DNA from 2 places in the Limnohabitans sp. JirII-29 genome. Region 1 is predicted to be linked to the other one. Evidence: predicted binding sites of a transcription regulator. Region 1 holds the regulator's gene; the other holds the start of a gene.

Region 1 (15,674 bases):
CGCCAAGGGCATCGCCGCGCAAATTGCGCGTACCGAGGCTGAGTTGATCCAGCAAGGCAGCGCCCATGCCACAGCCGTGGCCGCGCGCTTGAAAGCGGCCCGTGAGGCGTTTTTGAACGTGGTGGACTTTGTGGTGGCAGGAGGAAAAAGCAACCCGAATGCCGTCTTCGCAGGCAGCGTGCCCTATCTCATGCTCACTGGCAATTTGGTCGCGGGTTGGCAGTTGGCACGTGCTTTGTTGGTGGCTCAAGAGGCGCTGACGAAAGGCGAGGACGTGGCTTTCATGCAAGCCAAAATCACCACGGCACGTTTTTATGCCGACCACATCTTGTCCAAAGTGCCCGGTGTGCGCGACAGCATTGTGGATGGTGCGGACAGCGTGACCGACATGGCGCTTGAGGCTTTTTGAGATCAACACGGAGACACCATGTCCAAATTACCCCCCGTTTTTGCGCAACTCAAGTTTCCGGTCATTGCCTCGCCGTTGTTCATCATCAGCAACCCCAAGCTGCTGATTGCACAGTGCAAGGCGGGGGTGGTGGGCTCGATGCCCGCACTCAACGCCCGACCTGCCGCGCAATTGGAGGAATGGTTGATGGAGATCACCGAGGCTTTGGCAGCGTACAACCGCGATCACCCAGATCAGCCCGCGGCGCCGTTTGCGGTCAACCAAATCGTGCACAAAAGCAATGATCGCTTAGAGCACGACATGGCGCTTTGCGTGAAATACAAGGTGCCCATCATCATCACCTCGCTGGGTGCACGTGAAGATGTGAATGCCGCCGCCCACAGCTATGGTGGTGTGGTGATGCACGACATCATCAATAACAAATTTGCCAAAAAGGCAATTGAAAAAGGTGCGGACGGTTTGATCGCTGTGGCCGCCGGCGCGGGTGGGCATGCAGGTGTGAAGAGCCCGTTTGCCCTGATTCAAGAAATCCGCGAATGGTTTGACGGCCCCGTGGCGTTGAGTGGCTCGATTGCCACGGGAGGCGCAGTGTTGGCGGCCCAAGCCATGGGGGCTGACTTTGCCTACATTGGCTCAGCGTTCATTGCCACCGAAGAAGCGCGTGCTGCGGACGATTACAAACAAGCCGTGGTCGATGCCAGCTCGGACGACATCGTCTACAGCAACTTGTTCACCGGGGTGCATGGCAACTACTTGGCACCGTCCATTCGCAAAGCGGGGTTGGACCCAGAGAACTTGCCTGAGAGCGATCCGAGCGCCATGAACTTTGGCGGTGATGCCAAGAAGGCCTGGAAAGACATCTGGGGTTGCGGCCAAGGCATTGGTGCTGTCAAGGCAGTGGTGCCAGCAGCCGACTTGGTGGCGCGCTTGAAGCGTGAGTACCAAGAGGCGAAGTCGCGCATCACAGCCTGACGTTGGTTGGCAAACGCCCAAACAAAAAGCCGGACATGTCCGGCTTTTTTGCTGAGTGGGGAGCGCTTAGCGCAGAACCAACACTGGAATGCTGGCGTGCGTCAGCACTTGTTGGGTTTCGCTGCCCAACAGCAAGCGCTTGATGCCACGACGGCCATGCGAAGCCATGACGATCAAATCAGCTTTGTGCTTTTTGCTGGCAGCAATCAGGGCATCTGACACGATGTCTGACTTGACCACCACCGCCTTCGCTGTCACACCTTTGGCTTTGGCGGCTTTGACCACAGCATCCAACACTTTTTGTGCGTTGTCCGTCCACTGTTTTTCAATCTTGGCAACTTCGGTTTGGGCCAAAGGCAACGAACCTTCAAAGTAGCTCTGTGGGTAACGTGGCGTGATTTTCACAGCCACCAATTCAGCGCCACTCAGTGCTGCCAAATCAATCGCGCTGGTGATTGCTTTTTTGGACAAGGTCGAGCCATCGGTGGCCACTAAAATTCGTTTGTACATACAAGAGCTCCTTTGTTGTGAACAGGCTCAAGCTTAACGCAGTCTTGGGGCCCACTCTTGACCCATGTCAAGTGCGTGTCACGCAAACCCGTTAGGCTCTCTCCTCCATGTCTTTTGACCCCTCGACTGTTGCGCTGCTTGACGACCGTCAAGAGTGGTTGCGCTTCAGCCAACCGCATCCACCCGACGCCTCTGCGCAAGGCGCGGTGTGGGACTCGCATGTGGTGATCCAGGGCATGCATTGCGCGGCTTGTGCGTTCACGGTAGAGGCCGCGTTGATGGCGGTGCCTGGTGTGCGTGCGGTGCAAGTCAATGCCGCCACGCACCGGGCCAAGGTCGTGTGGTCTGAAGCGGTGGTCAAACCCTCTGTGTGGCTGCACGCCATTGCCGCAGCGGGTTATGGCGCGCTGCCCGCTGCCGACAGCACGTTGCGACAACGCCGACAAGAAGAAACACGCCGTGCGTTGTGGCGCTGGCTGGTGGCCGGCTTTTGCATGATGCAAGTCATGATGTACGCCTACCCGGCCTATGTGGCGGGCGAGGGCGACATCACCCCCGACATGGTGCAATTGCTGCGCTGGGCTTCGTGGGTGCTGACCTTGCCCGTGGTGTTTTTTTCCTGTGGTCCATTTTTCAGCAGCGCCTTGCGCGATATCCGGTTGCGCCGCATCAGCATGGACTTGCCGGTGGCTTTGGGCATGGCCATCACCTTCGGGCTCAGTTCGGCTGCCACATTCGAGCCCACTGGCATGTTTGGGGGCGAGGTGTACTTTGACTCGCTGACCATGTTCGTCTTCTTTTTGTTGACTGGGCGCTGGCTGGAGTTGCGCTTGCGTGACCAAACCGCCGGAGCCCTTGAGGCTTTGATGAACCGTTTGCCCGACAGTGTGTTGCGTCAATCGGGCGATGGTTCATTTGAGCGTGTCGCGGTTCGGCGCTTGTTGCCCGGTGATGTGATTCGCGTGCTGCCCTCGGAGGGGTTTCCGTCAGACGGCGTTGTTCTGGAAGGGCAAACCTTGGCCGATGAAGCTTTGCTCACGGGTGAGTCGCGGCCCCAATCGCGGGGCGTAGGGCAGCAGGTGGTGGCGGGTAGCCACAACTTGTTGGCTCCTGTGTTGGTGCGTGTTACGCAGGTGGGCGAAGACACCCGGTTCTCTAAGATCGTGGCCTTGATGGAAAACGCCTCTCTGCAAAAGCCACGCCTGGCGCAATTGGCCGACCGTGTGGCGAAACCATTTTTGGCGGGCGTTTTGGTGATGGCGGCCATGGCTGCTGCGTGGTGGTGGCCAACCAACCCAGCCCATGCCTTGATGGTGGCCGTCGCGGTGTTGGTGGTGACATGCCCGTGTGCTTTGTCTTTGGCCACGCCTGCCGCCATGTTGGCTGCCGCAGGTGCTTTGGCCCGTCAAGGGGTGTTGGTGCGACACCTACAGTCCCTGGAGGCTTTGGCCAGCATTGACACCGTGATTTTTGACAAGACCGGTACCCTCACACGCGATGCACAACGCATCACGCACGTGTTTGTCAACGACGGATTGAGCATGGAATGGGCACTTGCACGGGCCGCTGCTTTGGGGGAGCATTCCTTGCATCCCTTGTCTCGGGTGTTGGTGGCCGCGCACGATGCATCTGACCAGCCCCGCCTGATGGCCGACGATGTGGTGGAAACAGTGGGCCAAGGCCTGCAAGGGCAGCTGGGGGATGTGTTGCGTCTGGGGTCCGCTACTTTTTGTGCCGACTGGGGCGTGGTGGTGCCTGAGTTTGCGCGTGCTGCGCAGGTGCATTTGTGTCGCAAGGGCGAATGGTTGGCCAGTTGGCAGTTATCCGAAGACGTGCGTGAAGATGCGGCACAGACGGTACAAGCCCTGAAAGACATGGGGGTTGATGTGTATGTGTTGTCGGGTGACCATTCGCAAGCGGTGCAACAAGTGGCCCAAGAGCTTGGCATCGATTTGGCATATGGTGCATGCACCCCGCAAGACAAATTAGCGCGCATGATGGGCTTGCAATCCGAGGGGCATCATGTGGCCATGGTGGGGGATGGGTTGAACGACGGTCCGGTGCTGGCCGGTGCCCATGTGTCGATGGCGTTTGGCCAAGCGGTGCCACTGGCACAGTCCAAGTCTGACTTGGTGTTGATGGGCGACAAGTTGTCGGTGGTGGTGGCCAGTTTGCGTTTGGCCCGTCAAACCTTGCGGGTGGTGCGACAGAACTTGGTCTGGGCCGCGCTCTACAACGCCGTGTGCGTACCTCTGGCCGTGGCAGGGTGGTTGCCTGCGTGGTTGGCAGGCTTAGGCATGGCGCTGAGCTCGCTGTGGGTCGTTTTGAATTCTTTAAGGTTGACGAAAGCACACTGATGGACATTTTGTATGTACTGATCCCGCTCTCGGTCTTCTTGGTGCTGTGCATCTTGGCTGGCCTGTGGTGGGCTATTTACCGTGGGCAGTTTGAAGGCGTGGACCAAGAAGGGGAGCGCATTCTTCGTGACGATTGACTTGCATCAATAAGAAACCAAGGGTAATCATGGATACTGGCAAAAAAATGAAAGGTGACCGATGAACTCATCACAACAAGCCGTCTACAGCGACACCGTTGTCCGGCAGTTTTCCATCATGGCGGTGGTTTGGGGCGTGGTTGGCATGTTGGTGGGCGTGATCATCGCCTCTCAACTCGCTTGGCCAGAACTGAACTTTGGCATCCCTTGGCTCACGTATGGTCGTCTGCGACCCTTGCACACCAACGCGGTGATTTTTGCGTTTGGTGGCAGTGCCTTGTTTGCCACCAGCTATTACGTGGTGCAGCGCACCTGCCACACGGTGCTGTTTTTACCCAAGTTGGCGGCCTTTACCTTTTGGGGCTGGCAATTGGTCATCGTGGCAGCCGCCATCAGCTTGCCCTTGGGCTTTACCCAGGGCAAAGAATACGCTGAGCTGGAGTGGCCAATTGACTTGTTGATTGCTGTGGTTTGGGTGGCTTACGCCGTGGTGTTTTTTGGCACCGTGGGCACACGCAAGGTCAAGCACATTTATGTGGCCAACTGGTTCTATGGTGCCTTCATCATTGCGGTGGCTTTGTTGCACATCGTCAACAGCGCCGCTATTCCTGCGGGTTGGATGAAGTCTTACTCCGCCTACGCCGGAGCACAAGACGCCATGATCCAGTGGTGGTACGGCCACAACGCCGTGGGCTTTTTTCTCACCGCAGGTTTCTTGGGGATGATGTATTACTTCATTCCCAAACAAGCCGAGCGCCCCGTGTACTCGTATCGCCTGTCGATCGTGCACTTCTGGGCTTTGATCTTCACCTACATGTGGGCGGGTCCTCACCATCTGCACTACACCGCCTTGCCCGATTGGGCGCAGTCTTTGGGCATGGTGTTCTCGCTCGTGTTGTTGGCACCCAGCTGGGGCGGCATGATCAACGGCATCATGACCTTGTCGGGCGCATGGCACAAATTGCGTGACGACCCGATCTTGCGTTTCTTGATCGTGTCCTTGTCTTTCTACGGCATGTCGACCTTTGAAGGTCCGATGATGGCCATCAAAACGGTGAATGCCTTGAGCCACTACACCGACTGGACCGTGGGCCACGTGCACTCGGGCGCTTTGGGCTGGGTGGGCTTGGTGTCCATGGGGTCGATCTACTTTCTGATCCCCAAGTTGTTTGGACAGAAAAAGATGTACAGCGTCAAAGCCATTGAAGTTCACTTCTGGCTGGCCACCATTGGCATCGTGCTCTACATCGCTGCGATGTGGATTGCTGGTGTGATGCAGGGCTTGATGTGGCGTGCTGTCAACACCGACGGTACCTTGACCTACACCTTCGTGGAATCGGTCAAAGCCACTTACCCGTTCTACGTGATTCGTGTGATGGGCGGTTTGTTGTACTTGGGCGGCATGCTGATCATGTTCTGGAACGTGGTCAAAACAGCCACCCAGGGCAATGCTGTCAGCGTCGCTATTCCTGCCCCCGCACACGCTTGAGGAGCCTACATGTCTGATAACAACGCCAAAGGTTTCTCCCACGAGCGCGTGGAGACCAATAACTTTTTGATGATCGTGCTGATTTTGATTGCGGTGGCCTTTGGTGGCATCGTTGAAATCGTGCCGCTCTTTTTCCAAAAATCGACCACCGAACCGGTGACTGGCGTCAAGCCCTACACCGCCTTGCAATTGGCAGGACGTGATGTGTACATCCGCGAGGGTTGCTACAACTGCCACTCGCAGATGATCCGCCCGTTCCGTGCTGAAACACTGCGCTATGGCCACTACTCGGTCGCTGGCGAGTCGGTGTATGACCACCCCTTCCAGTGGGGCAGCAAGCGCACGGGCCCTGACTTGGCACGTGTGGGCGGCAAATACAGCGACGAGTGGCACCGTGTGCACCTGAACAACCCACGCGATGTGGTGCCCGAGTCCAACATGCCTGAATACCCATGGTTGTCGAAAAACATGGTGGACCCCAGCGATATGGCGCCTCGCATGAAAGCTTTGCGCATGGTGGGTGTGCCTTACAGCGACGAAGAAATTGCCAAGTCAGCAGAAGACGTCAAGGGTAAAACCGAGTTGGATGCGGCCATTGCGTATTTGCAATCGCTCGGTCTTGCGCTCAAGTAAGGAGGTTCTCCATGGACGTCAATGACTTACGCATCGCCACGACCTTGCTCTCGTTTGCCATTTTCATTGGCATCTTGGTGTGGGCTTTTTCTCGGCGCAACCAAACAGATTTCGACGCAGCTGCCCAGTTGCCGTTCGATCAAGACTAGGCCTGAGTGCCTGTGTAAAGGAATCGAATCATGAGTGATTTCACCAGTAATTTTTGGTCGCTTTTTGTGGCCGTCATCTCGATCTTGGGCATCGTGTACTGCGCCGCTTTGCTGTGGTTCTCGTCCAAAGTCAAAGTCTCTTCGCACAACACGCAAGACGGCACCACCGGTCACGTGTGGGATGAAACCCTGCGCGAAATGAACAACCCATTGCCCCGTTGGTGGCTGTGGCTGTTCATCATCACCATTGTGTTTGCGGTGGTGTATGGCGTGGCTTACCCAGGCTTGGGCAGCTTTGCTGGCAAATTGGGTTGGTCGTCGCAAGGTCAGTATGACGCTGAGGTGGCCAAAGCCAACCAAGAGTTGGAGCCCTTGTATGCGGCTTTCACAGCCCAGCCTCCTGAGCAATTGGCCGGTGACCCCAAAGCCATGGCGGTGGGCGAACGCTTGTTCATGAACAACTGTGCGCAGTGTCACGGCTCTGATGCACGCGGTTCCAAGAGCTTCCCCAACTTGACCGACGGTGACTGGCTGCACGGTGGCACTCCTGACAAGATCAAGGAGACCATCACCAAAGGTCGTATTGGTCAAATGCCACCGATGGGCGCTGCGGTGGGTACACCAGAGGACATTCGTAACGTGTCGCACTATGTGTTGAGCTTGTCGGGCAGCCCGCATGACTCGGTGCGTGCTTCGTTGGGTAAATCCAAGTTTGGTGCTTGCGCGGCCTGTCACGGCATGGACGGCAAAGGCAACCAAGCCTTGGGCTCTGCCAACTTGACCGACAAGATCTGGTTGCATGGCTGGGGTGAAGAAGCCATCACGGCCATGATCAATGGTGGCAAGGTCAACCAAATGCCAGCTCAAGAGGGCCGTTTGACCGAATCCCAAATCCATGTGCTGACCGCTTATGTGTGGGGCATGTCAAACAAACCTGAAACACCTGCTGCTGCGAAGTAATTGTTTTGAATTCTGACGACACCCAGCAGCGCAAGACCATCCCCATCGTTCCTGAGCCTTCGGGCTCAGAGGACGAGGCGATGGTCTCGCTTTATGCGGCCAGCCAAAAAATCTACCCCCGTTCTGTCGAAGGCATCTTTGCCTATTGGCGTTGGATCTTGGTGGTCCTGACCCAGTTGCTTTTTTACGGTCTGCCCTGGCTTGAATGGGGCACGCGTCAGGCGGTGTTGTTTGATCTGGCCTCGCGCAGGTTTTATATCTTTGGTTTGGTCTTGTACCCACAAGACTTCATTTACCTCACCGGCTTGTTGGTGATCTCAGCCTTGTCGCTGTTTTTGTTCACTGCCGTGGCGGGCCGTTTGTGGTGTGGTTATGCCTGTCCACAAACTGTGTACAGCGAAATATTTTTATGGATTGAGCGAAAAATCGAAGGTGATCGCTCAGCCCGCATGCGCTTGGACGATGCCGAGTTCTCGCTCGAAAAGCTGGTGAAGAAGTGGTACAAGCACCTGATCTGGATTTTCTTTTCCATCTGGACCGGCTTCACCTTTGTAGGCTACTTCACGCCGATTCGTGAGTTGGCCATGGAATTCTTTTTGAGCCACATGAGTTCATGGGAACTCTTTTGGGTGTTTTTCTACGCTTTTGCCACCTACGGCAACGCGGGTTTCATGCGTGAGCAAGTGTGCAAATACATGTGTCCTTATGCACGCTTTCAAAGCGCCATGTTTGACCATGACACCTTGATCGTCACGTATGACACCGAACGGGGCGAACCCCGTGGCCCACGCTCACGCAAAGCCGATTTGGGCACGCTCAACTTAGGTTCTTGTGTGGATTGCTCTTTGTGTGTGCAGGTATGCCCGACGGGCATTGATATTCGCCAGGGCTTGCAGTACGAGTGCATTGGTTGTGGTGCGTGCGCCGATGTCTGCGACACCGTGATGGACAAGATGGGCTATGCCAAAGGCCTGATTCGTTACACCACACAAAACGCGATGGAAAACAAATGGACGCCACGTCAGATGTGGATGCGTTTGTTGCGTCCCCGTGTGCAGATCTACACCATGATCCTGGTGGCGTTGGTGGTGGGCTTGCTGGTGTCGTTGAGCATGCGTACACCGTTCAAGGTGGATGTGGTGCGCGACCGCGCGTCGCTGGCGCGTATCACCGAGTACGGCACTTTAGAGAACGTCTATCGCCTGCAAATCATGAATGCAGCAGAGTCTGAACAGACCTACCACTTGACGGTCAAAGGTTTGCCACAGCTACGCATTGAAACTGAAACCGATGTGGTCGTTGCACCCGCTCAAGCTCGCTGGATTGTGTTGCGCGCCGATATCCCGTATGGTTCTGCTGAGGCTGGATCTCACAAAATCGAGTTTGAAATTCAAGCACAGGAGTCTGGCCAATCGGTGGTCGAGAAGTCAGTGTTCATTGTGCCGAGGTAATCCTATGACTGCATTGAAACAACAACACGACACGCAACCTTGGTGGAAGTACGGCCATGTGTGGCTCATCATTGCAGGGCCAGCGGTGGTCGTGGTGGCTGGGTTCGTGACCTTGGCCATCGCCATCCGCATTCCTGATCCGGTGGTGGCTGAGGACTATTACCGCCAAGGCCTGAACATCAACAAAACCCTAGCTGAACAAGCGCAGCAGATGATGCCAGCCATGCAAGCGCGCAACCACGTGGCGACGCCAAAAGCGCAGATGCCCACGAAAACCCCATGATGGAAAACCATCAAGCGGGCCTACACTGATGACGAGTTCCTAACAAGGAGAATTTTGATGTTGGCACAACGCATGATGTGGATCGTATGGCCCGCCTTTTTGGTGGCAGGTGTTTTGGAAGTCGTGGTGTTTGCCATGTTTGACCCCCAAGACATGCAATGGTTCGGACAACCTGTTGAGATGTCGCGTCAAGGCATTTACACCCTGTCTTTTTTCGCCTTTTGGATCATCACCGCAGGGTCCAGTGCGCTGACCACCTTGTTGTCCATGTCTCCGTTTGAAACCAACCGTTGCCCGATGGTCCCTACCGAGCGGCCCGATGGATGTCCTAAACAAGAATCCTGCTGCGAGCAACCTGTTTGAACACTTGATTTACTCCAAACAAAAGGCCTGCATCAGCAGGCCTTTTGTTTGGGGCGCAAGCGCTTAAGTGGGCTGGCACGTTTGTGCGTTGACCAACAGCTTGAGGGCTTCGGTGTTCAAGATGCGCACATGACGCTGCTTCACTTCGACAATGCCTTCGTCGGCAAATTTTGAAAACGTGCGGCTCACGGTTTCAAGTTTGAGCCCCAAATAGCTGCCAATTTCCTCGCGCGTCATACGCAAAATCAACTCGGATTGCGAAAACCCACGTGCATGCAAGCGTTGCACCAAGTTCAACAAAAAGGCCGCCAAGCGTTCTTCAGCGCGCATGCTGCCCAACAGCAACATCACGCCGTGTTCGCGCACGATTTCGCGGCTCATGATTTTGTGCACATGACGCTGCAAGGCATTGATGTCGCGCGACAGTTCTTCGATGCGGTCAAAAGGCATCACACACACTTCGGCATCTTCCAGCGCCACGGCATCACAGGTGTGCAGGTCGCTGACGATGCCATCCAAGCCAATGATTTCGCCCGCCATCTGAAAGCCCGTCACTTGGTCACGACCATCTTCTGAGGAGACACAGGTTTTGAAGAAGCCGGTACGAATGGCGTAGAGCGCGTTGAACTTTTCACCATTCCTGAACAAGCTTTCGCCACGGGGCACACGTCGGCGGATGGCCACGATGTCATCGATGCGATTGAGTTCGTCGTCAGACAGACCCAAAGGCATACACAGCTCGCGCAAGTTGCAGTTGGAGCAAGCGACTTTGATGCTAGGGATACTCATAGGGTGGGATAAAACAGTGAGTTGATACAGGTCAAAGTGTGTCAGTCAACTTATGGGCACATTATCCTCCTGAAAAGGATAACCATCGATGACCTCTCCTCAAACCAACAACCTGGCTTCAAGACCTGTCGATGTGATGAGCCCAGATCTACTGCGTCGCTACGACGTGGCAGGCCCACGCTACACCTCCTACCCCACCGCCGATCGGTTTGTCGAGGCCTTTGGCGAGAGCGATTATTTGCAGGCGCTGCAACAGCGTCGCGAAGGCGTGGCGGTCAAAGCCTATCCGCTGTCCTTGTACATCCACATCCCGTTTTGTGAGGCGCTGTGTTACTACTGTGCCTGCAACAAGATCATCACCAAACACCATGAGCGGGGTGCTGAGTATTTGCGCTACCTGGAGCGCGAGGTGGCTTTGAATGTGGCGCACTTAGGCGCAGGCCAAACGGTGTCACAACTGCACCTGGGTGGCGGCAGCCCCACGTTTTTGAGCGATGACGAGCTGCGCGCGTTGATGGCCATGTTGCGCCGCAATTTTGAATTTGCGCCCGGTGGCGAATACTCCATCGAGGTTGACCCGCGTACCGTGACCGCCGAGCGTTTGAACACCTTGGCGTTGCTGGGCTTCAACCGTCTGAGCTTTGGCGTGCAAGACTTTGACCCCGACGTGCAAAAAGCCGTGCACCGCATTCAGCCTGCACAGCAGGTGTTTGACTTGGTGGCCGCGTCCCGCGCACTGGGCTTTGACTCGGTCAACATCGACTTGATTTACGGCCTGCCCATGCAGACGCCTGAGACTTTTGAACGCACTCTGGCCCAAGTGGTGGACTTGCGCCCTGACCGCATTGCTTTGTATGGCTATGCGCATTTGCCAGAACGCTTCAAACCGCAGCGGCGCATTCACAGCCAAGACTTGCCGCCTGCCAGCGCCAAGTTGGTCATGCTCTCCAGTGCATTGCGTGTGCTCATGGGCGCGGGCTATGTGTACGTGGGCATGGACCACTTTGCTTTGCCCAACGATGCCTTGGCCGTGGCCAAACGCCAAGGTCGCTTGCACCGCAATTTCCAGGGCTACAGCACGCAGCCCGATTGCGACTTGATCGCGCTGGGTGTCTCCGCCATTGGCCATGTGGGGGCCACGTTCAGCCAAAACGTCAAAACCTTAGAGGCTTACTACGACCTGCTTGACCAAGGGCGTTTGCCAGTAGAACGCGGCTTGGCTTTGTCTCGCGACGATTTGGTACGCCGCACCATCATCATGGCTTTGATGTGCCAAGGCCATGTCCTGTTTGAGTCGGTCGAAGTGGCGCATTTGCTGGATTTCAAAAAGTACTTCGCCACCGAGCTTCAAACCTTGGCGGACATGCAAGCGCAGGGCTTGGTCACGCTGGATGGCAATGGCATTCAGGTCACCGAGTTGGGTTGGTTTTTCGTACGTGGCGTGGCCATGGTGTTTGACAAATATTTGCAAGCTGACCGAACCCGCGCGCGCTTCTCTAAAATCATCTGATGAACTCTACTTTGGCCCTCACCGCACTCCTGATGGGGCTGGCGGGCGGGCCACACTGCTTGGCCATGTGTGGCGCTGCGTGTGCTGGCATTGGGCGGGCCGCACAAAAGCAAGGCGTGGGCCCTGGGCGCGACACCCGCGCCATGCTGCTGTTTCAAATGGGGCGCATCGTGGGTTACAGCACCTTAGGGGCATTGGCTGCTTCCACCATGCAAGGGGTGGGCTGGCTCACCACCCAGTCGGCCGTGTTTCGCCCGGTCTGGACCTTGTTTCATATCCTTGCTTTTTTGATCGGTGGCCTGCTGTTGTGGCGCGCTGAGCAACCGCTGTGGCTAGACGGTGTGGGCCGCGGTGTGTGGCGCAAGGTGCAGGCCATGACCGCGCACCTGAAGCTACAACGCGGTGGCCCCATGCTGCTGGGCATGTTGTGGGCGTTGATGCCTTGTGGCTTGCTCTACGGCGCCTTGTTGGTGGCCGCTTTGAGCAACAGCCCTTGGGAAGGCGCTGGCGTGATGGCCTTGTTTGCCTTTGGCAGTGCGGTGGTGTTGACCCTGGGGCCCTGGCTGTGGCTGCGCTTGCGCGGCTTCAAGCCTGCGGGTGACAACAGCGGTGCCTGGGGTGTGCGCTTGGCGGGTGCTGCCTTGATGGCCAGTTCAGGCTGGGCGCTGTGGATGGGCTTGGTGGAGTACCAAGCGCCGTGGTGCTTGGTGCCTCAATAACCAGCGGCACACAGTCCTTGTGTGCCTTAGCACCCTCGGACCCGCGCACCTTCAGGCATGGTGCTTGAGGTGGTCACTCAATAGCTTGGCCACGTGCACCGCTTGGCGTTGTGCGCCATCGGCAATTTGGTGGCGACAGCTCGTGCCATCGGCCACCACCAAGGCGTCGGGTTCGGCACGCACCGCAGGCAACAAACTCAACTCGGCCATGGCCTTTGAGACTTCTAAGTGGGAGGCCTCGTAGCCAAAGCTGCCGGCCATGCCGCAGCAACTGCTCTCGATCAGCTGAGGTTTGGCACCGGGAATCAGACGGATCACTTCCAACACGGGTGGCATCAGCCCAAACGCTTTTTGGTGACAGTGGCCGTGCAGCAAGATGGGTTGACGCGTGGGCTCAAGCTTTGATTTGAGTGCATCGAGCCGTCCGGCTTGCGCTTCGCGCGCCAAAAACTCTTCGAACAACATGGCTTGTTCGCTCACCTTGTGCGCCACTTCACCCAGGCCCAGCACCAGGGCTTCGTCCCGCAAGGTCAGCAGGCATGAGGGCTCTAAGCCGACGATGGGAATGCCCCGCTTGGCGAATGGCAGCAATGCGTTGAGCAGCTCTTGCGCATGTTCACGCGCCTGGTCTACCATGCCATTGGCCAGAAAGGTACGGCCACAACACAGATGGCCTTGGTCACTGCCATGACCTTGCCGAGTCTTGGACGCCACGTGCACTTGGTAGCCTGCGGCTTGCAACACGCGCATGGCAGCACGTGCGTTGTCAGATTCGAAGTAGCCGTTGAAGGTGTCCACAAACAGGACCACGGGCTTGGGGGCAATCAGCACTTCTTCGGCGGTTGAACCCAAGGTGCTGCGGTTGAAAAAGTGATCACGCTGCCAAGTGGGCCAACTGCGCTCGGCAGACAGACCTGTGAGGCTTTGGGCCAGTTTGGCCAACAGTGGCACGCGGTTGCGCAAGTTCAACAGGCCTGACCAACGTGCTGCGTGTTTGGCGTAGCGCGGCAAAAATCCAATCAAGCGGTCTTTGAGCGTGTGGCCGTGGTAGCGCTTGTATTGGTGCAAGGTTTCGATCTTCATGCGTGCCATGTCCACGCCGGTGGGGCAGTCGCGTTTGCAACCTTTGCAGCCCACACACAGGTCCATGGTTTGAAGCAGTTCTTCGCTGGTCAGCGCATCGGTGCCGAGTTGCCCGCTCAGTGCCAAACGCAAGGTGTTGGCGCGTCCACGGGTGAGGTGCTGTTCGTCACGCGTCACACGGTAACTCGGGCACATGGTGCCCGCATCGAACTTGCGGCAGGTGCCGTTGTTGTTGCACATCTCCACTGCTTTGGCGAATCCCAGCGCCGGGTCACCGCCGGTGCCGGGTGCGGTGGTTTGTTCGGTGGCGGGGTCGTTGTGGACGTTCCAGGCGCTCCAGTCGAGTGCGGTTTGGATGGGGATGACTTGGTAGGGCATGCCGTTGGGTTGGCCATAACGCATCAGGGTTGTGTCGTCCATCTTGGGTGGGTTGACCACGCGTTGGGGCGATAACAGGTGCAGCGGGTCGAGTGCTTGTTTGATCTGCCCCAGGGCTTCGGTGATCTTGGGGCCGAACTGCCATGAAATCCATTCCCCACGGCACAACCCATCGCCGTGTTCGCCGCTGTAAGCACCTTTGTATTTGCGCACCAAGGCGCTGGCTTCTTCGGCAATCGCGCGCATCTTGGCAGCGCCATCGCGTCGCATGTCCAGAATCGGGCGTACATGCAGTGTGCCCACCGACGCGTGCGCGTACCAGGTGCCTTTGGTGCCGTGTTTCTTGAACACCTCGGTCAAGGCATCGGTGTACTCGGCCAGGCTCTCCAGGGGCACCGCGCAGTCTTCGATAAAGCTCACGGGTTTGCCGTCGCCCTTCAAGCTCATCATGATGTTCAGGCCCGCCTTGCGCACTTCCCACAGGTTTTTCTGCGGTGCGTCGTCGATCATCTCCACCACGCTGCTAGGCAATCCCAGGTCACCCATGAGTTCCACCAACTGGCGCAGTTTGGGTTTCAAACTGTCTTTGTCTGCTCCGGCAAATTCCACCAGCAACACCGCTTCAGGTTCGCCAATCAGTGCCGTGCGAATGGTGGGCGCAAAGGCTGGGTTTTGCAGCGACAAATCAATCATGGTGCGGTCTACCAGTTCCACCGCCGTCAAGGTGCCGTCGCCCAACTTGACGATGTGCTGCGCCGCATCCATCGCCTTGTAAAAGCTGGGGAAGTTCACCACCCCCAGTACCTTGGCGCGTGGCAACTCGCTCAAGCGCAGGGTGAGCGACTTGGTCATCGCCAGCGTGCCTTCGCTGCCGACCAGCAGATGGGCCAAGTTCACCGAGCCGTCGTCGGTGTAAGGCCGTTCGTTTTGGTTGCAAAAAATGTCCAGGTTGTAGCCCGCCACGCGACGCAGCACCTTGGGCCAATGGGCCTCGATGTCGGGTTGCAGTTCATTGGCCAGGCGTTTCACAAAGTCACCGATCTGGCGCGCCCGCCCGCTGCTCGCGTCGTAGCGGCCCCACTGCAACAAGTCGCCGTCGCCCAACCAGGCCGAAGCACCCACCACGTTGTGCACCATGTTGCCGTAGGCAATCGAGCGGCTGCCACATGAGTTGTTGCCCGCCATGCCGCCCAAGCTGGCCTGCGCGCTGGTAGACACATCCACTGGAAACCACAGGCCGTGGGCTTTGAGTTCGGCGTTGAGGTGGTCCAGCACCAAACCGGGCTCGACCTCGACGGTGCGTTGGTCCACATCGAGGTGAACGATTTGGCGGATGTGTTTGCTGTGGTCAATCACCAAGCCCGCGCCCGTGGTCTGGCCGCACTGGCTGGTGCCGCCGCCGCGCGGCACGATGGGCACGCCTAAGTCACGACAGATTGCCATGGCGATGGGCACCTCATGGGCATGGCGCGGCACGAACAC
Region 2 (15,674 bases), on a different contig from region 1:
TCTTGCCAAGTTTGATCCGCGCGCATGGGGATGAGGTGGTTGAGTTGTAGGGTGAGAGTCAGCAGCATGCCCACGAGCGACACGAACAGCCAAAAGAAGACAAAACGGCGCGAGCTAGAGAAAAACAAGGGAAGAACGGGGACTGTGCCTAAAAAAATCATGCTCGGCGATGTGACGCCGCCCGTGTGCCATGAGTTGTAAATCACCAACCACATGAGCGTGCTCTCAAAAATGGTCTGAGCCCAAAAATCGGACAGGCCCTGGGTCCACCAAACCAGGGTTCCAATCAGCACCAGTGTTCCGATCCAGGCCGAAGTGGCAATACGCGATTGTTCAAGCCAGAGCATCACGAGCGCCATCAACGTGGTCCCCACGGCGGCGGTGAACGAAAAAAACACGTAATAGACGTCAAAGCTGTTGCGCCGTTCCCGAGGGAGCTGACGTTTTATAAACAAAAGTAACGGCCGATTGATCATTTGATAATTTTAATATTACTTTTGAATTTTTTGTTAAAACAAAAATGCAACCAGTATTTGCGGTTTTGGTATTGCCAGACTGCACTAAAATATTTGCACCGAGGAGCGCTGCAGCTGAGTCGATCTAGATTCAGTGAGGCTCGGACCCTAATTCCCAACCGCGCTCACCCACTGACAACGTGAGGTGAGCACCTCGGACAAATCCCTTGTGCTTAGTTTGTACGCGTCAGTGGCCCTGAACCTTTTGGAGCCTGACCATGAACGCTGTTCTCAAACCCACCCAAGCCACCGACTACGTCGTGGCCGATATGTCCTTGGCCGCCTGGGGCCGCAAAGAAATCAAGATTGCCGAAACCGAAATGCCCGGTTTGATGGCCATTCGTCAAGAGTTCGCCAAAGCGCAACCGCTCAAAGGCGCACGCATCACGGGCAGCTTGCACATGACCATTCAAACGGCCGTGCTGGTGGAAACCTTGCAAGCCTTGGGTGCCCAAGTGCGCTGGGCTTCGTGCAATATCTTCTCGACACAAGACCATGCGGCTGCCGCTTTGGTGGCCGAAGGCACCCCTGTGTTTGCCACCAAGGGCGAGACATTGACCGAGTACTGGGACTACACCCACCGTATCTTTGACTTTGGCGCCGCCAACACGGCTGGCGAAGGCCCCAACATGATCTTGGACGACGGTGGCGATGCCACCTTGCTCATGCACCTGGGCAAGCGCGCCGAGCGCGATGCGTCGTTGTTGAACAACCCCAGCAGCGAAGAAGAAACCTGTTTGTTTGCCGCCATCAAGGCCAAGCTGGCTCAGGACCCCACTTGGTACAGCCGCAAGAGCGCCGAGATTTTGGGCGTGACCGAAGAGACCACCACAGGCGTGCACCGCCTGAAAGAAATGTCGGCCAAGGGCACGCTGATGTTCCGCGCCATCAACGTCAACGACTCGGTGACCAAGAGCAAGTTCGACAACCTCTATGGCTGCCGCGAATCCTTGGTGGACTCCATCAAGCGCGCGACCGATGTGATGATTGCGGGCAAAGTGGCCGTGGTCGCTGGTTATGGCGACGTTGGCAAGGGCAGTGCTCAGGCTTTGCGTGCTTTGAGCGCCCAAGTGTGGGTGACAGAGATTGACCCGATCAACGCATTGCAAGCCGCGATGGAAGGCTACAAAGTGGTCACCATGGAATACGCGGCAGACAAGGCCGACATTTTTGTGTCGGCCACCGGCAACAAAAACGTGATCCGTTACGAGCACATGGCCGCCATGAAAGACGAAGCCATCGTCTGCAACATCGGTCACTTTGACAACGAGATCGATGTGGCGTCTCTGGAGAAGTTGACCTGGGACGAGATCAAGCCCCAAGTCGATCACGTGGTGTTCCCCGACGGCAAAAAGATCATCTTGCTGGCCAAAGGCCGCTTGGTGAACCTGGGTTGTGCCACCGGCCACCCCAGCTTTGTGATGAGCAGCTCGTTTGCCAACCAAACCATTGCGCAGATTGAGCTGTTCTGCCATCCCGAAGGTTACGACGTGGGCAAGGTCTATGTGTTGCCCAAGCACTTGGACGAGAAGGTCGCTCGCTTGCACCTGAAGAAAGTCGGCGCCATGCTGACCGAACTCAGCGATGAGCAGGCCGAATACATCGGCGTGCCCAAGCAAGGCCCTTACAAGCCTGACGCCTACCGCTATTGATCTGCGGTGCGCGCTGACCAGTTATTGGTAGACCGGGGCTTGGCCGCGTCGCGCTCTCAGGCGCAGCGGTTGATTACCTCGGGCGTTCAATGGCGCGTGGGCGCGACAGCCTGGCAACGCGTGGCCAAAAATGGCGATGTGTTGCCGCCAGGGTGCGAGGTGCAGTTGCTGGATAACGCGGAGTCGCGTTATGTCTCGCGCGGTGGCTTGAAGCTCGAAGGCGCTTTGCGTGACAGCGGCTTGTCTGTCAGCGGCATGCGTTGCCTGGATGTGGGACAAAGCACCGGAGGTTTCACGGATTGCTTGCTGCAACATGAAGCGGCGCAAGTTGTCGGGCTAGACGTTGGTCACGGCCAATTGCACCCGAGTTTGCGCAGCGACCCCCGTGTGGTGTGTGTTGAGCGCATCAATGCGCGCGAGTTAGCGTTTCCTGACGAGCGAATCCCCGAGGCAGTGCAAGGCTTTGATCTGATTGTGGGCGACTTGTCGTTCATCTCGCTGACCTTGGTGCTGCCAGCCCTGTTGCCTATGCTCCAGCCTGCGGGGTATGTGCTGATGTTGGTCAAGCCGCAGTTTGAATTGCAGCCTGGTGATATCGGCAAAGGCGGTTTGGTCAAAGACCCTGCCAGTTACCCCAAGGTGGAAGCGCGCTTGCGCAAGGCGTGCGCAGACCTTGGATTGAACGTGTTGGGCTACTGGCCCAGCGCCATTGCCGGAGGCGATGGCAACAAAGAATTTTGGATAGGAGCGCGTCGTGACGAACAACAGTCTGAGCATTGAGTTTTTTCCACCCAAGACGGCTGAGGGTGCCGAGAAGTTGCGTGCTGTGCGCCAAGCCTTGTATGTCTTGAAGCCCCAGTTTTGCTCGGTCACCTATGGCGCCGGTGGTTCGACCCAGGCGGGTACGTTGTCGACCTTGAATGAAATCTTGGCTGAGGGCGTGCCTGCTGCGTCGCACTTTTCATGCATCGGCGCCACGCGTGACAGCGTGCGTCAACAACTGGCCGATTTCAAGGCCATGGGCATTCGCCGCTTGGTGGCCTTGCGTGGTGATTTACCCAGTGGCTATGGCGGCAGCGGCGAGTTTCAGTACGCCAGCGATTTGGTGGCATTCATTCGTGCGGAAACCGGGCAGGACTTTGCCATTGAAGTGGCGGCGTACCCTGAGATTCACCCGCAAGCTAAGTCGGCTGAGGCCGACTTGCAAGCTTTTGCCACCAAGGTCAAAGCAGGCGCGGACTCGGCCATCACCCAATATTTTTACAACAGTGATGCGTATTTCCGTTTTGTCGAAGACGTGCAAAAACTCGGCGTGGATGTGCCCATCGTGCCCGGCATCATGCCCATCACCAGTTCTTCGCAATTGCTGCGTTTCTCGGATGCCTGTGGGGCCGAAATTCCGCGCTGGATTCGTTTGCGCTTGCAGGGCTTTGGGGATGATTTGGCCTCGATCAAGGCATTTGGCTTGGATGTTGTGACTGATTTGTGCGATCAATTACGCAGCGCGGGGGCGCCTGGACTGCACTTTTACAGCATGAACCAGAGCGCTGCGACCTTGGCCATTTGTCGCAATTTAGGTCTGGTAGTTTGAGCGCATATCCGATGTTCATAAGACGCCATTAATCAACAAATAATGATAAAAATACAACTAAAGAAATATTAATATAGAATTTAACAATTCTTACAATTAATATAACTGGAGTTATATGCTTAAAGTTTTTGTTGCTTTAGTGATCTTTTCGGCATCTTTTGTTACCGCTTGGGCCCAAAACAGCCCTTGGGTGCTGCGTGTGCGCGCAGTGCAACCTAAGTTGAGCTATGTGCCCAATGACATCCAAATGTCGGTGGATCAAAAAGCTATGCCTGAGGTGGATGTCAGCTATTTCTTTACGCCGCGCGTGGCGCTGGAGGTTGGCTACACGGCGCTGAAAAATCAGTCGGTGTATGCGAATGGGACATCTGTTGGAACCTTTCAAAAGTTACCTCCGACATTGATGCTCCAGTACCACGCTGACAGTTGGTCGATTTTCAAGCCCTATGTCGGCGCAGGGATCACCTACACCAAGAGCTCCACCTTGACGTTCACGGCACCGGGCTATCAAGATATTTTGATGAACAACCACACTTGGGGACCTGCTGTGCAAGTTGGGTTGGATGTGCCGCTCGATGACCGCTTTTCTTTGAACTTGGATGTGAAGCGATCTAACTTTCGGTCCGATATTTCTGCGTTTGGGCAAACGGTGGACACCAAAATCAATTCACGTGTTGTGAGTCTGGGTTTGGGCTATCGCTTCTGACGCGCTTGAGCGATTTCCGTGTGGGCTTGCAGTACGTCCCGCTTTGATTCGCAAAACTTGTTTTCTTGATCTAAGTCATCTTTTCGCCGCGTCGGGTTTGATGCGCATCAAGTTGCGCACACAACCATTGCGGTGCAATAGACACCACGGGAATAGCCCCGAGTAGAGCTCAAGGAAACATCATGAAAAAAATTCTCATCGCAGCAGCAGTTGGTATGTTGGTTGTCGGTCATGTGGCCGCGCAAGAAAGCCCTTGGTTGGTTCGTGCCCGTGCGGTCAATCTTCAGATGGCCAATGACAATTCCGCAAGTCTGACCAATGCTGGTTTCGGTTTGGCTGTTGACAACAAAACAATTCCAGAAGTGGACATTTCTTATTTCTTCAACAAGAACGTTGCTGCTGAATTGATTTTGACTGTTCCCCAGTCACAGACCGTCACAAACAATGGCGCTTATTTGGGGACGTTTAAGCATCTACCCCCCACATTGACACTGCAATACCACTTCACTGATTTGGGCGGATACAAGCCTTATATCGGTGCCGGTATCAACTACACCAAAATTTCAAGCGTTAGCTTGCAGGGTTATCAACTGGACAACCACAGCTTCGGCACTGCTTTTCAGGTGGGTGTAGATGTGCCACTCGACAAAAAATGGTCTGTGAACTTGGATGTCAAGAAGGTGAACTTAAAGACGGATGTTTACAGTTCTGCCGGTGCAAACGCAGGCACTTTGAAGCTTGATCCTTTATTGGTCGGCGTTGGCGTCGGCTACCGCTTCTGATCGCCTCGTTCACCATGAAAAAGCCGCGCTTGGTGCGCGGCTTTTTTGTACCTGCTCAGACGTGCGTTTTAACGCTCATCGAAGCTCACCACCAACGTCTCACTGGTGGGGCAAGCCTGGCAACTGAGCACAAAGCCTTGTTGCATTTCCCAGGGCTCCAGGGTGAAGTTCTTGCTCATGCGCACACTGCCCTCCATGACTTTGGCGCGGCAGGTGCAGCACACCCCCCCTTTGCAGGAGTAAGGCAAATCGAGTCCCGCATTCAAGGCTACGTCCAGCACATGTTCATGGGGCTGCATGCTCAGCTCATGGGGTTTGCCGTCGAGCACGATACGAAGCTGTATGGCGTGCTTGGGATTGGTGTCGGTGGTGTGTGTGCTGACACGTGGGGCTGCGGGCGTGCTGGCGGTGAAGCGTTCGGTGTGTACCTGTTTGGCCGGTACGCCCGCTTGCAACAACGCCGCTTCGGTGGCATCAATCATGGCCTCGGGGCCGCACACAAACACCTCGTCCATACTTTTCACGGGCAAGAAGGCTTGGATGATGGCGTGCACTTTGTCGCCATCGATGCGGCCCTCCAGCAGGGGCACCTCTTGCGCCTGACGAGACAGGATGTGGATCAGGGTCAGTCGGCTGGGGTAGCGGTCTTTGAGGTCTTGCAGCGCTTCGTTGAACATGACACTGTCCATGCGTCGGTTGCCGTAGACCAAGGTGAATTTGGATTCGGGTTGCGCCTCCATGCTGCTGGCCATGATCGACAAAATGGGTGTGATGCCAGAGCCCGCTGCAAAGCCCACGCGGTGCAAGGCCCGTGGACGGTGAACGGTGAAGCGTCCCTCGGGTGGCATGACGCTCAGGGTCGCGCCGACTGCGAGTTGGGTGGTGGCCCAGGTGGAGAACACGCCGCCATCCACCGCGCGAATACCCACCTGCAATTGTCCGTGTTGTGTCAACACGCTGGGCGTGGAGCAAATCGAGTAGCTGCGGCGCACATCGGCCCCGTTGATCGTGGCACGCAAGGTCAGGAACTGACCGGGTTGGAAGGCAAAGCGCTCGCGCAATGCCGGGGGGACGTCGAGCGTGATGGCCACCGCTCGGGCGGCTTCGGGGTCGATGCGAGACACCGTGAGTTCATGAAAGCGAGAGGTTGCCGACATGGTGTGTTGCCTGTGAATCAATAGGGTTTGAAATAGTCAAACGGTTCCATGCAGTGCAGGCATTTGTAGAGTGCTTTGCAGGCGGTGGAGCCAAAGTGTGAGGTTTCGGTGGTGTCGTGCGAGCCGCAACGTGGGCAGGGCACCACATCAGGCGCAGCGCGATGGCGGGCAAACTGAACCACCTGTGTGGGCTGACCACAGGCGGATGGAGGAGCGATGCCGTAGTCACGCAATTTTTGGCGTGCCACCTCACTCATCCAGTCGGTGGTCCACGCGGGGGCCAGTTGGCTGATCACGCGAGCCTGAAGGCCCAGTGCAGTCACGCTGGCACGCACATCGTCTTCAATTTGTTCCATCGCCGGGCAGCCACTGTAGGTGGGCGTGATGACCACCTCGACCGTGTGTCCGTCTGCCCCCAGGCGCACGTCGCGCAAGATGCCCATCTCGCGCAAGGTCACCACTGGAATTTCCGGGTCGGTGAGGGCGTCAAGTGCCGCCCACACCTGGTCCAGCGTGGGGGCTGTCGTCGCTGTGTTCACCAGACGCCCTGTGGGTGCGCGCGTGCCAAGCTTTGCATCTCGGCCAGCAAGAAGCTCAGATGTTCAGAGTGCACGCCTTGTTTCCCGGTGGTCACAAAGCCTGCGTCACTGGGTAGATCGAGGCAGGCCTCTGTGGTGGCCTCTTGAAGCAAGGTCATCCAGTTTTGTTGCAGGGCTGTCATGTCGACGCCGCAGCTGTTTTGGACGGCTTGTGTTTCAAAGTCAGAGGCCCGCCAAAACTCCTGGGTGTAAGGCATCAAGTGGTCTAGGGCGTCTTGAGCTTTGCGTTGCGATAAATCCGTGCCGTCGCCCATGCGGATCAGCCAATCGCGTGCGTGGCGCAAGTGGTAGCGCACTTCTTTGAGTGACTTGCTGGCAATGGCCGCCAATTGCGTGTCGTGGGCGTGTTGCAACTGCTCCCACACCAAAGCCATCAAAGCGCTGTACAAAAAGTTACGCACGATGGTGGTGGCGTAGTCGCGGTTGTCGATCGCGTAGCCCACCAACGGTCCGTGGTGGGGCAACTCCACCAGGGTGTAGTTGCGAAATTCAGCCGCATCGCGGAAGTAGGCCAAACGGTCTTCGGTGCTACCGTCGTTTTTGAGCGTCGCCACGTGCTGGTAAAGCAGTCGCGCCTGACCAATCAGGTCCAGGCTGATGTTGGACATGGCAATGTCTTCTTCCAGGATGGGGCCATGCCCACACCATTCGGCATTGCGCTGGCCCAGCACCAAGGCGTTGTCTGCCAAATGCAAGAGGTAGTCGGTGGAGGCCGTAACCTGCATCACATGTGCCCCACTTCGTCGGGAATCTCATAGAACGTGGGGTGGCGGTAGATCTTGTCACCGGCGGGGTCGAACAGCTCGGCTTTGTCATCGGGTGCGCTGGCGGTGATGGTGTTGGAGGGCACCACCCAAATGCTCACCCCTTCTTGGCGGCGGGTGTACACGTCGCGTGCCATTTGCAGGGCGTGCTCTGCATCACTGGCATGCAGGCTGCCGCAGTGTTTGTGCTCCAGGCCTTGTTTGCTGCGAATGAAAACTTCCCACAGCGGCCACTCGCTCAGGGCCTTGGTGTTTGGGGTGGTGGTCATGCCGCCTCCTTCATCTGTTTGGCTTGTTGTTTTCGGGCGTGGGCCAGGGCTGCATCGCGTACCCATTGGCCTTCGTGCCATGCTTTCACACGGGTGCCCAAGCGCTCTTTATTGCAAGGGCCGTCGCCATTGACGGTGGCCCAAAACTCGTCCCAATCGATGGCACCGTAGTCGTGGTGCTGGCGTTCTTCGTTCCACTTCAAATCAGGGTCAGGCAATGTGACGCCCAAGACCTTGGCCTGGGGCACGGTGGCGTCGACGAACTTTTGACGCAAGTCGTCGTTGCTGATGCGCTTGATGCCCCAGCGCATGCCTTGTGCGCTGTTGGGGCTGTCGGCATCGGGCGGGCCAAACATGGCCAAGCATTTCCACCACCAGCGGTTCACCGCGTCTTGCACCATGGCCTTTTGTTCGGGTGTGCCCGTCATCATCACCAGCAAAGCCTCGTAGCCTTGACGCTGGTGGAACGACTCCTCTTTGCACACGCGCACCATGGCACGGGCATAAGGCCCGTAGGAGCAACGGCAGAGTGGGATTTGGTTCATGATCGCCGCACCGTCAACCAGCCAACCGATCACGCCCACATCGGCCCAAGTGAGCGTGGGGTAGTTGAAGATGGAGCTGTACTTGGCGCGTCCACTGTGCAGGGCATCGAGCATTTGGTCGCGGCTGGTGCCCAAGGTTTCGGCTGCGCTGTAGAGATAGAGGCCATGTCCGCCCTCGTCTTGCACCTTGGCAATCAGAATTGCTTTGCGCTTCAAGCTGGGCGCGCGGCTGATCCAATTGCCCTCGGGCAGCATGCCCACAATTTCGCTGTGCGCGTGCTGGCTGATTTGCCGCACCAAGGTTTTGCGATAGGCCTCGGGCATCCAGTCTTGTGGCTCGATGCGACCATCAGCATCTATGCGTGCATCGAATGCCGCTTGCAATGCGGCGTCGTTGGTGTGCAAAGGTGTGGCCACCGCTTTGAGTGCGGCGCCAGGGGTTTCGTCCGTCTTGTCCGGAACGTTGAATGATTGGGTGTACATGAACCACTCCTGCGCCGGTCAAATGGGGCGCCGGAGGGCAGTATAAGAAATTAACCGACCGATTGGTCGGTTAATTGGGCGCAATGCCTAGTGGTTTTCCTGAGGGGGTTAGCCGCCCGACTCGACGCTCCAGCCCTGTCCTGGGCCGCGACCCAGGGCTTTCTCCACAACGGGCAAGGCCTCGTTGAGCTGGGGTTTGAGGGTGTAGGGCGGGTTGATCAAAAACATACCGCTCGCGCTCAAACCTGTGTCGTCTCCGCCGGTGGCGCGTCCAATGGCCAGGGTGGCATGCAGCCAGGGCTTTTTCAATTGGCTGCACATGGTTTTGAGTTTGCGCGGTAAATCGTGCGCTTCAGGGCGAGGAATGATGGGATACCACACCAAATACGTGCCGGTGGCAAAGCGCTTCAGGCAATCCTGGATGCATTCCAACACGCGGTAGTAGTCGGTTTTGAGTTCGTAGCTGGGGTCGATCAGCACCATGGAGCGGCGTGAACCGCTGGATGACACCGGGGGAGGGAGCAAGGCTTTCAGAGCCTCAAACCCGTCTTGTCGTGCCACACTGATGGTGCGGCCGGCCTCGAGTTGTTGGATATTGCCAGTCAGCGATTTGTGGTCGGTGGGGTGGAGTTCAAACAGCTTGAGCCGATCGCGTGCTTCATGGCGCATCAAGCGCTGGATGATGAAGGGCGATCCAGGGTAGACCCGCGAGCTGCCCTTGTCGTTGAAACTGGCCACGATGCTGAGGTAGTCTTTCAAGGCCTCGACCTGTTCATCTGCGGGCAAGCCCTTGAGCTTGAGTACCCCATCGGCGGCCTCGCCACTTTTTTCCGCGTAGTCGCCATCTAGGCGATACAGACCTGCGCCCGCGTGGGTGTCGACCAATTGAATGCCTGCGTCCTTGTGCATCAAGTGGCGCAAGGTGGCAATCAGGGTCAGGTGTTTGAGAACGTCGGCGTGGTTTCCGGCGTGAAAAGCGTGGCGGTAACTGAACATAGGCAGGGATGGTAACCCGCCGTTTCTGCTCTTGGAGTGATTGACTTGCGCCAAGTCCTTGATTTTGCGTATAATTTCTGGCTCTGCAGCGAACGAGTGGTCCCGCGGCAGAGGCTTTGAAAAAAGCACATCCCACCTAAGAGGTTCTCATCAGAAGAACGCCGACCGTGGAAAAGGGCCCTGCAAACCAACTCTCCTTTTAGGATTTAACTATGTCTACATTCAGCGCAAAACCCGCTGACGTGGTGCATGAGTGGTTTGTGATTGACGCCACCGATAAGGTGCTCGGACGGGTAGCCAGCGAAGTTGCCCTCCGTTTGCGCGGCAAACACAAAGCCATTTATACGCCTCACGTCGATACCGGTGACTTCATCGTCATCATCAACGCATCCAAGATCAAGGTCACGGGCACCAAATCTTTGGACAAGGTGTACTACCGTCACTCCGGTTACCCCGGTGGTATCACAGCCACCAACTTCCGCGACATGCAAGCCAAGCACCCTGGCCGCGCCATCGAGAAGGCCGTCAAGGGCATGTTGCCTAAAGGCCCACTCGGTTACGCCATGATCAAAAAGCTCAAGGTGTACGGCGGTGCTGAGCATCCCCACACCGCGCAACAGCCTAAAGTGCTGGACATCTAAGGAGCTGACATGATTGGTGAATGGAACAACGGCACTGGCCGTCGCAAATCGAGCGTCGCTCGTGTGTTTCTGAAAAAAGGCTCTGGCAAGATCACGATCAATGGCAAAGACATCGCCGCATATTTCGGCCGTCAAACCTCGATCATGATTTCCAAGCAACCCCTGATGTTGACCAACAACGGCGAAGCATTTGACATTCAAGTCAACGTGCACGGCGGTGGTGAGTCGGGTCAAGCAGGTGCAGTGCGTCACGGTATCACCCGCGCCCTGATCGACTATGACGCAGCCTTGAAGCCTGTGTTGTCAGCCGCAGGCTATGTGACCCGCGATGCCCGCGAAGTGGAACGTAAAAAGGTCGGCTTGCACTCTGCTCGTCGTCGCAAGCAGTTCAGCAAGCGTTAATCCGCTTTCTGTTGTGCCCAAAAGCCGCACCGGTTCGCCGCTGCGGCTTTTTTGTTGGCAAGGCATGACGCACCGAAAGCCCCCATCAAGTACCGAGTTACTTCAGAATGTGATCGGTATTCCCGACTAAAGCGCTATACTTTAAACCTTGAATTTGGAGAGTCCCCATGAGCGCAGTTGCTGAAAACATTCAAACCGAAATGCCCACCCCGATCGTCTTCACGGACAGCGCTGCTGCCAAAGTGGCAGATTTGATTGCGGAAGAGGGCAATCCTGATCTCAAGCTGCGCGTATTTGTGCAGGGTGGCGGATGCTCAGGTTTTCAGTACGGTTTCACCTTCGATGAAGTGGTCAACGAAGACGACACCACCATGACCAAAAACAATGTGTCTTTGTTGATCGATGCCATGAGTTACCAGTACCTGTTGGGTGCTGAGATTGACTACAAAGAAGACTTGCAGGGCGCTCAGTTCGTCATCAAGAACCCCAACGCCACAACCACCTGTGGTTGCGGTTCTTCGTTCTCGGTTTAACACGCCGTCCCTCACGGACGAATCGTTTCCAGACCTCTAGGCCGGAAACACACCACCCAAGATACGGGCGCCTTGTGCGCCCGTTACTTTTGGGGAGTTGCCCGGCAGGCGCAACATGGTTTGGCGGGCGAGCCATGCAAAGGCCGTGGCTTCAACTTGCAAAGGCGGCAACCCGCGCTCAGCGGTGGACACGACTTTGAGTTGCGGCAACCCGCTTTGCAAACGTGTCATCAGCCAACCATTTAAAGCACCGCCACCGCACACCATCAACTCGGTGGCTTGGGGTGCATAACGCAGGACATCGTTCACACAGGCCCGTGCAGTGAATTCTGTCAGCGTGGCTTGCACATCGGCGGGCGTTGCCAACGCCAAGCCTTCAAGCTGTTGCGCTAGCCAGATTGGGTTGAACAAGTCACGGCCCGTGCTCTTGGGCGGTGCTTGATGCAAAAACGGTTCATTCAACAAAGCTTGCAACAAGGGCGCAATCACCTGACCTGTGCGCGCCCAAGCACCGTCGTCGTCAAAGGGCTGACCGGTGTGTTGTTGGCACCAATGATCGAGCAAGGCGTTGCCAGGGCCGCAATCAAAGCCTTGCACATCACCTGAGGGGGACAGCACGCTGAGGTTGGCAATCCCGCCTAAGTTGAGGACGCCCACGGTGTGCCTATCGTGCGCAAACATGTGGTGGTGAAACAGTGGCACCAAGGGGGCACCTTGCCCTCCCGCAGCAACATCCCGGCTGCGAAAGTCTGCCACGACATCTATCCCGGTGAGTTCTGCCAGCAGAGATGGGTTGTTGAGTTGCAGGGTGTAGCCCGTGCCATCAAATGCACCCGGCTGGTGGCGTACGGTTTGACCGTGGGCGCCAATGGCTTGTATGTCATGGGCCGAGTGTCCGCTGGCTTGCTGCAAGGCGTGTACGGTTTGGGCATACACGCGTACCAACTGATTGGCGGCCAACGCCGCGTGGTGCAGTTCGTTGTCGGCGGGTGTGTTGAGGGCCAACAAGCTGTGTTTGAGCGACGCATCAAATGGCAGGGTTTGGTGACTCAGAACCTCGGGGCGCTGCGTCTCAAAGTTCACCAGAACGCCGTCGACGCCATCTAGCGAAGTGCCCGACATCAAGCCGATGTAGAGCGATGGCATTTATTCAGCGCGGCTTTGTTGCACGCTGGCGGCGGCGGTCAATTCGAGCTTGGCGTTGGTCACTTGGCGTTTGAAGGCGTCACGTGCAGCGGCAGAAATTTCTGTGGCCACACTTTGGCGTGCCATCGTGATGGGATCTTGGTGCTGACCGTTGACGCGAAATTCAAAGTGCAAGTGAGGGCCTGTGGCCCATCCGGTGGCACCCACTTCGCCCAGTGTTTGCCCTTGGGCGACGCTTTGGCCGCGTTTGACCATGATGCGGCTCAAGTGGGCATACACCGTGGTGTGGCCATTGGCATGTTTGACAAACACCACGTTACCAAAGCCGCCTTGTGTGCCTGCAAAGTCAACAATGCCCTGGCCGACGCTGTGTACGTCGGTTCCGGTGGCTGCTGCATAGTCCACGCCCAAATGGGCGCGCCAGGTTTGCAAGATGGGGTGAAAGCGCATCTTGAAGCCACTGGTCACGCGTGAAAACGTCAACGGCGAAGCCAAGTAGGCGCGGCGCAGGCTCACACCTTCGGGGGAGAAGTAGCCGCCCTCCGCAGTCTGGGGTTCTTTGAACCAAATGGCTTGGTGTGTTTTGCCATTGTTGACAAACTCGGCTGACAACACACGGCCTGCGCGCATGGTTTCACCATCGGCTTCGAGCGACTCATAGACGACCGAAAAGCGATCTCCTTTGCGCAGTGAGCGATGAAAGTCGATGTCACCCGAGAAAATATTGGCCAATTGGTTGGCCACGCTGTCGGGAATATTGGCGTCGTCGGTGGCGGCAAACAGCGAGCTTTGGATCACGCCACTGGCCATGCGCGTGCTCACGCTCAAGGGGGCATTTTCCAGCCGCTGCGTCAGGCCGTCGGCCTTGCGCTCCACCACCCAACGGGTGAATTGGTCTGATTTGTCCGTGCTCCAGCGCGCGGTCAAGCGTGTTAAGCGGCGTGCTTCATCGCCTTCGACACTGACCCAGCGCCCGGCACGTCCCAGCAGTTGCTGGCGCGCCAATGGGGCGTTGCGTAAAAAGCTGGCGGCTTCTTCGTCGCTCACACCCAAACGACTCAGCAGGCTGTCGGCGGTGTCGTTGGAGCGGGTGACATCGGAGCGAAACAACACCATGGGGGCGCTGTTGGTGCTGGAGATGGGAAGGGCTGCGCTCACGTTCTCCACCACTTCACGCAATGGCAATTGGCTGGCGTCTGGGCCCAAATTGGCCACGGCGAACGCGCCGCCACCCATCACCGACAAGCCCACGGCTACGCCAGCCATGATGCGGCGGGGGTGGGTGGTCCACAGGGTTTGTAGGCGCAAGGCCAACGCGTCGAGGTGTTGCTGCAAGGGGGCTCTCCGGCAGAAGGTGTGGGCAGGGCTTGGCTCCCTCACATCCCAGCGTGCTGGGGCCAACTAAAATTGGCCCATCACACAAAAGGTGGAGTATAGCCGAGCCACCGAAAAATCCTTATGAATCAAGCATCTTTACCTATTCACCCCATCACCGATCGCGTGCGCGAAGCGTTGGCTGTTTCTAAGCGCGGCTGCGAAGAGCTGATTCCAGAGGATGAGTGGGTCAAAAAACTGGCCCGATCTGAGGCGACGGGGCAACCTTTGCGCATCAAGCTGGGCCTGGATCCGACCGCACCAGACATCCACATTGGGCACACCGTGGTGCTCAACAAAATGCGTCAGTTGCAAAACCTGGGGCACCAAGTCATCTTTCTGATTGGTGACTTCACCAGCCTGATCGGTGACCCATCCGGGCGCAACAACACCCGCCCCCCTTTGACGCCAGAACAAATCAAGTCCAACGCCGAGACCTATTACAAGCAAGCTTCCTTGGTGCTCGATCCCGAAAAAACCGAGATCCGCTACAACAGCGAGTGGTGTCTGCCGCTGGGCTCGATGGGCATGATTCAACTGGCCGCCAAGTACACCGTGGCGCGCATGATGGAGCGTAACGATTTTCACGACCGGTTCAAGGCCGGCACGCCCATCAGCGTGCACGAGTTCTTGTACCCACTCATGCAGGGCTACGACTCGGTGGCCTTGAAGTCGGACTTGGAGTTGGGGGGTACCGACCAAAAATTCAACTTGCTCATGGGGCGTCATCTCCAAGTCGAATACGGTCAAGAAGCGCAGTGCATCTTGACCATGCCATTGCTCGAAGGTTTGGACGGTGTGGAAAAGATGTCCAAGTCCAAGAACAACTACATCGGCATCAGTGAAGAACCCAACACCATGTTTGCCAAGGTACTGTCGATCTCAGACACCTTGATGTGGCGTTGGTACACCTTGCTGTCTTTCCAGTCAGAAGCTCAGATTGAGTTGCTCAAGCAAGAAGTTGCCAACGGTCGTAACCCGAAAGACGCCAAAGTCGCCTTGGCCAAAGAAATCACGGCTCGTTTTCACGGTGCGTCGGCTGCAGATGCTGCTGAGCAAGACTTCATCAACCGCAGCAAAGGTGGCGTGCCGGATGACATTCCGGATGTTGCGCTGCTCGGTGCGCCTATGGGCATCGGGGCGTTGCTCAAATCGGCGGGCTTGGCACCCTCCTCCAGTGAGGCCAACCGTTTGATTGATGGTGGTGGCGTGCGCGTGGATTCGGTGGTCATCAGTGACAAAGGCCTCAAGCTGGATGCTGGCAGCTACGTGGTGCAAGTGGGCAAGCGCAAGTTCGCGCGCGTCACCTTGGCTTAATGTTGAAAGAAACGACGTCGCGCATGAACAAAGCCACCGTGGCCAAATGGCTCTCTCCCCAAGGCTTGCTGTTGACTTCTGTGGCCGTGGCCGTGGTCACCATCGCCTTGAAAACCCTCGCTTGGTGGCTCACCGATTCGGTGGGCTTGCTGTCTGACGCCATGGAGTCGCTGGTCAACTTGGCCAGCGCCATCTTCGGGCT

The links. The regulator FNR, encoded in region 1, switches genes on or off when oxygen is low (the NO sensors DNR and NnrR bind a similar motif). The targets are predictions, from matches to a motif close to TTGATNNNNATCAA.
Region 2: a site for FNR is predicted at 4,562-4,575, ahead of B9Z39_RS13300 (OmpW family protein). Genes of this name have one in related genera too.

What each region holds. Positions count from the first base shown of each region.
Region 1 covers NZ_NESB01000001.1:175,431-191,104, forward strand. The annotation lists gene B9Z39_RS00835 (acyl-CoA dehydrogenase) at 1-409, shown strand, start outside; gene B9Z39_RS00840 (nitronate monooxygenase family protein) at 428-1,381, shown strand; gene B9Z39_RS00845 (universal stress protein) at 1,448-1,891, opposite strand; gene B9Z39_RS00850 (cation-translocating P-type ATPase) at 1,999-4,248, shown strand; gene ccoS (cbb3-type cytochrome oxidase assembly protein CcoS) at 4,248-4,385, shown strand; gene ccoN (cytochrome-c oxidase, cbb3-type subunit I) at 4,447-5,874, shown strand; gene ccoO (cytochrome-c oxidase, cbb3-type subunit II) at 5,884-6,507, shown strand; gene B9Z39_RS00870 (cbb3-type cytochrome c oxidase subunit 3) at 6,519-6,656, shown strand; gene ccoP (cytochrome-c oxidase, cbb3-type subunit III) at 6,687-7,616, shown strand; gene ccoG (cytochrome c oxidase accessory protein CcoG) at 7,622-9,067, shown strand; gene B9Z39_RS00885 (FixH family protein) at 9,072-9,350, shown strand; gene B9Z39_RS00890 (hypothetical protein) at 9,408-9,713, shown strand; gene fnr (fumarate/nitrate reduction transcriptional regulator Fnr) at 9,777-10,502, opposite strand; gene hemN (oxygen-independent coproporphyrinogen III oxidase) at 10,591-12,012, shown strand; gene B9Z39_RS00905 (sulfite exporter TauE/SafE family protein) at 12,012-12,731, shown strand; gene B9Z39_RS00910 (FAD-binding and (Fe-S)-binding domain-containing protein) at 12,783-15,674, opposite strand, start outside.
Region 2 covers NZ_NESB01000008.1:110,336-126,009, forward strand. The annotation lists gene B9Z39_RS13275 (ATP-binding protein) at 1-347, opposite strand, end outside; S-adenosyl-L-homocysteine riboswitch at 571-649, shown strand; gene ahcY (adenosylhomocysteinase) at 734-2,167, shown strand; gene B9Z39_RS13285 (TlyA family RNA methyltransferase) at 2,174-2,947, shown strand; gene metF (methylenetetrahydrofolate reductase [NAD(P)H]) at 2,922-3,758, shown strand; gene B9Z39_RS13295 (OmpW family protein) at 3,874-4,464, shown strand; gene B9Z39_RS13300 (OmpW family protein) at 4,647-5,246, shown strand; gene paaE (1,2-phenylacetyl-CoA epoxidase subunit PaaE) at 5,315-6,403, opposite strand; gene paaD (1,2-phenylacetyl-CoA epoxidase subunit PaaD) at 6,421-6,942, opposite strand; gene paaC (1,2-phenylacetyl-CoA epoxidase subunit PaaC) at 6,939-7,727, opposite strand; gene paaB (1,2-phenylacetyl-CoA epoxidase subunit PaaB) at 7,727-8,035, opposite strand; gene paaA (1,2-phenylacetyl-CoA epoxidase subunit PaaA) at 8,032-9,063, opposite strand; gene B9Z39_RS13330 (23S rRNA (adenine(2030)-N(6))-methyltransferase RlmJ) at 9,172-10,059, opposite strand; gene rplM (50S ribosomal protein L13) at 10,272-10,700, shown strand; gene rpsI (30S ribosomal protein S9) at 10,710-11,102, shown strand; gene erpA (iron-sulfur cluster insertion protein ErpA) at 11,270-11,635, shown strand; gene B9Z39_RS13350 (anhydro-N-acetylmuramic acid kinase) at 11,672-12,781, opposite strand; gene B9Z39_RS13355 (M23 family metallopeptidase) at 12,782-14,116, opposite strand; gene tyrS (tyrosine--tRNA ligase) at 14,240-15,472, shown strand; gene B9Z39_RS13365 (cation diffusion facilitator family transporter) at 15,496-15,674, shown strand, end outside.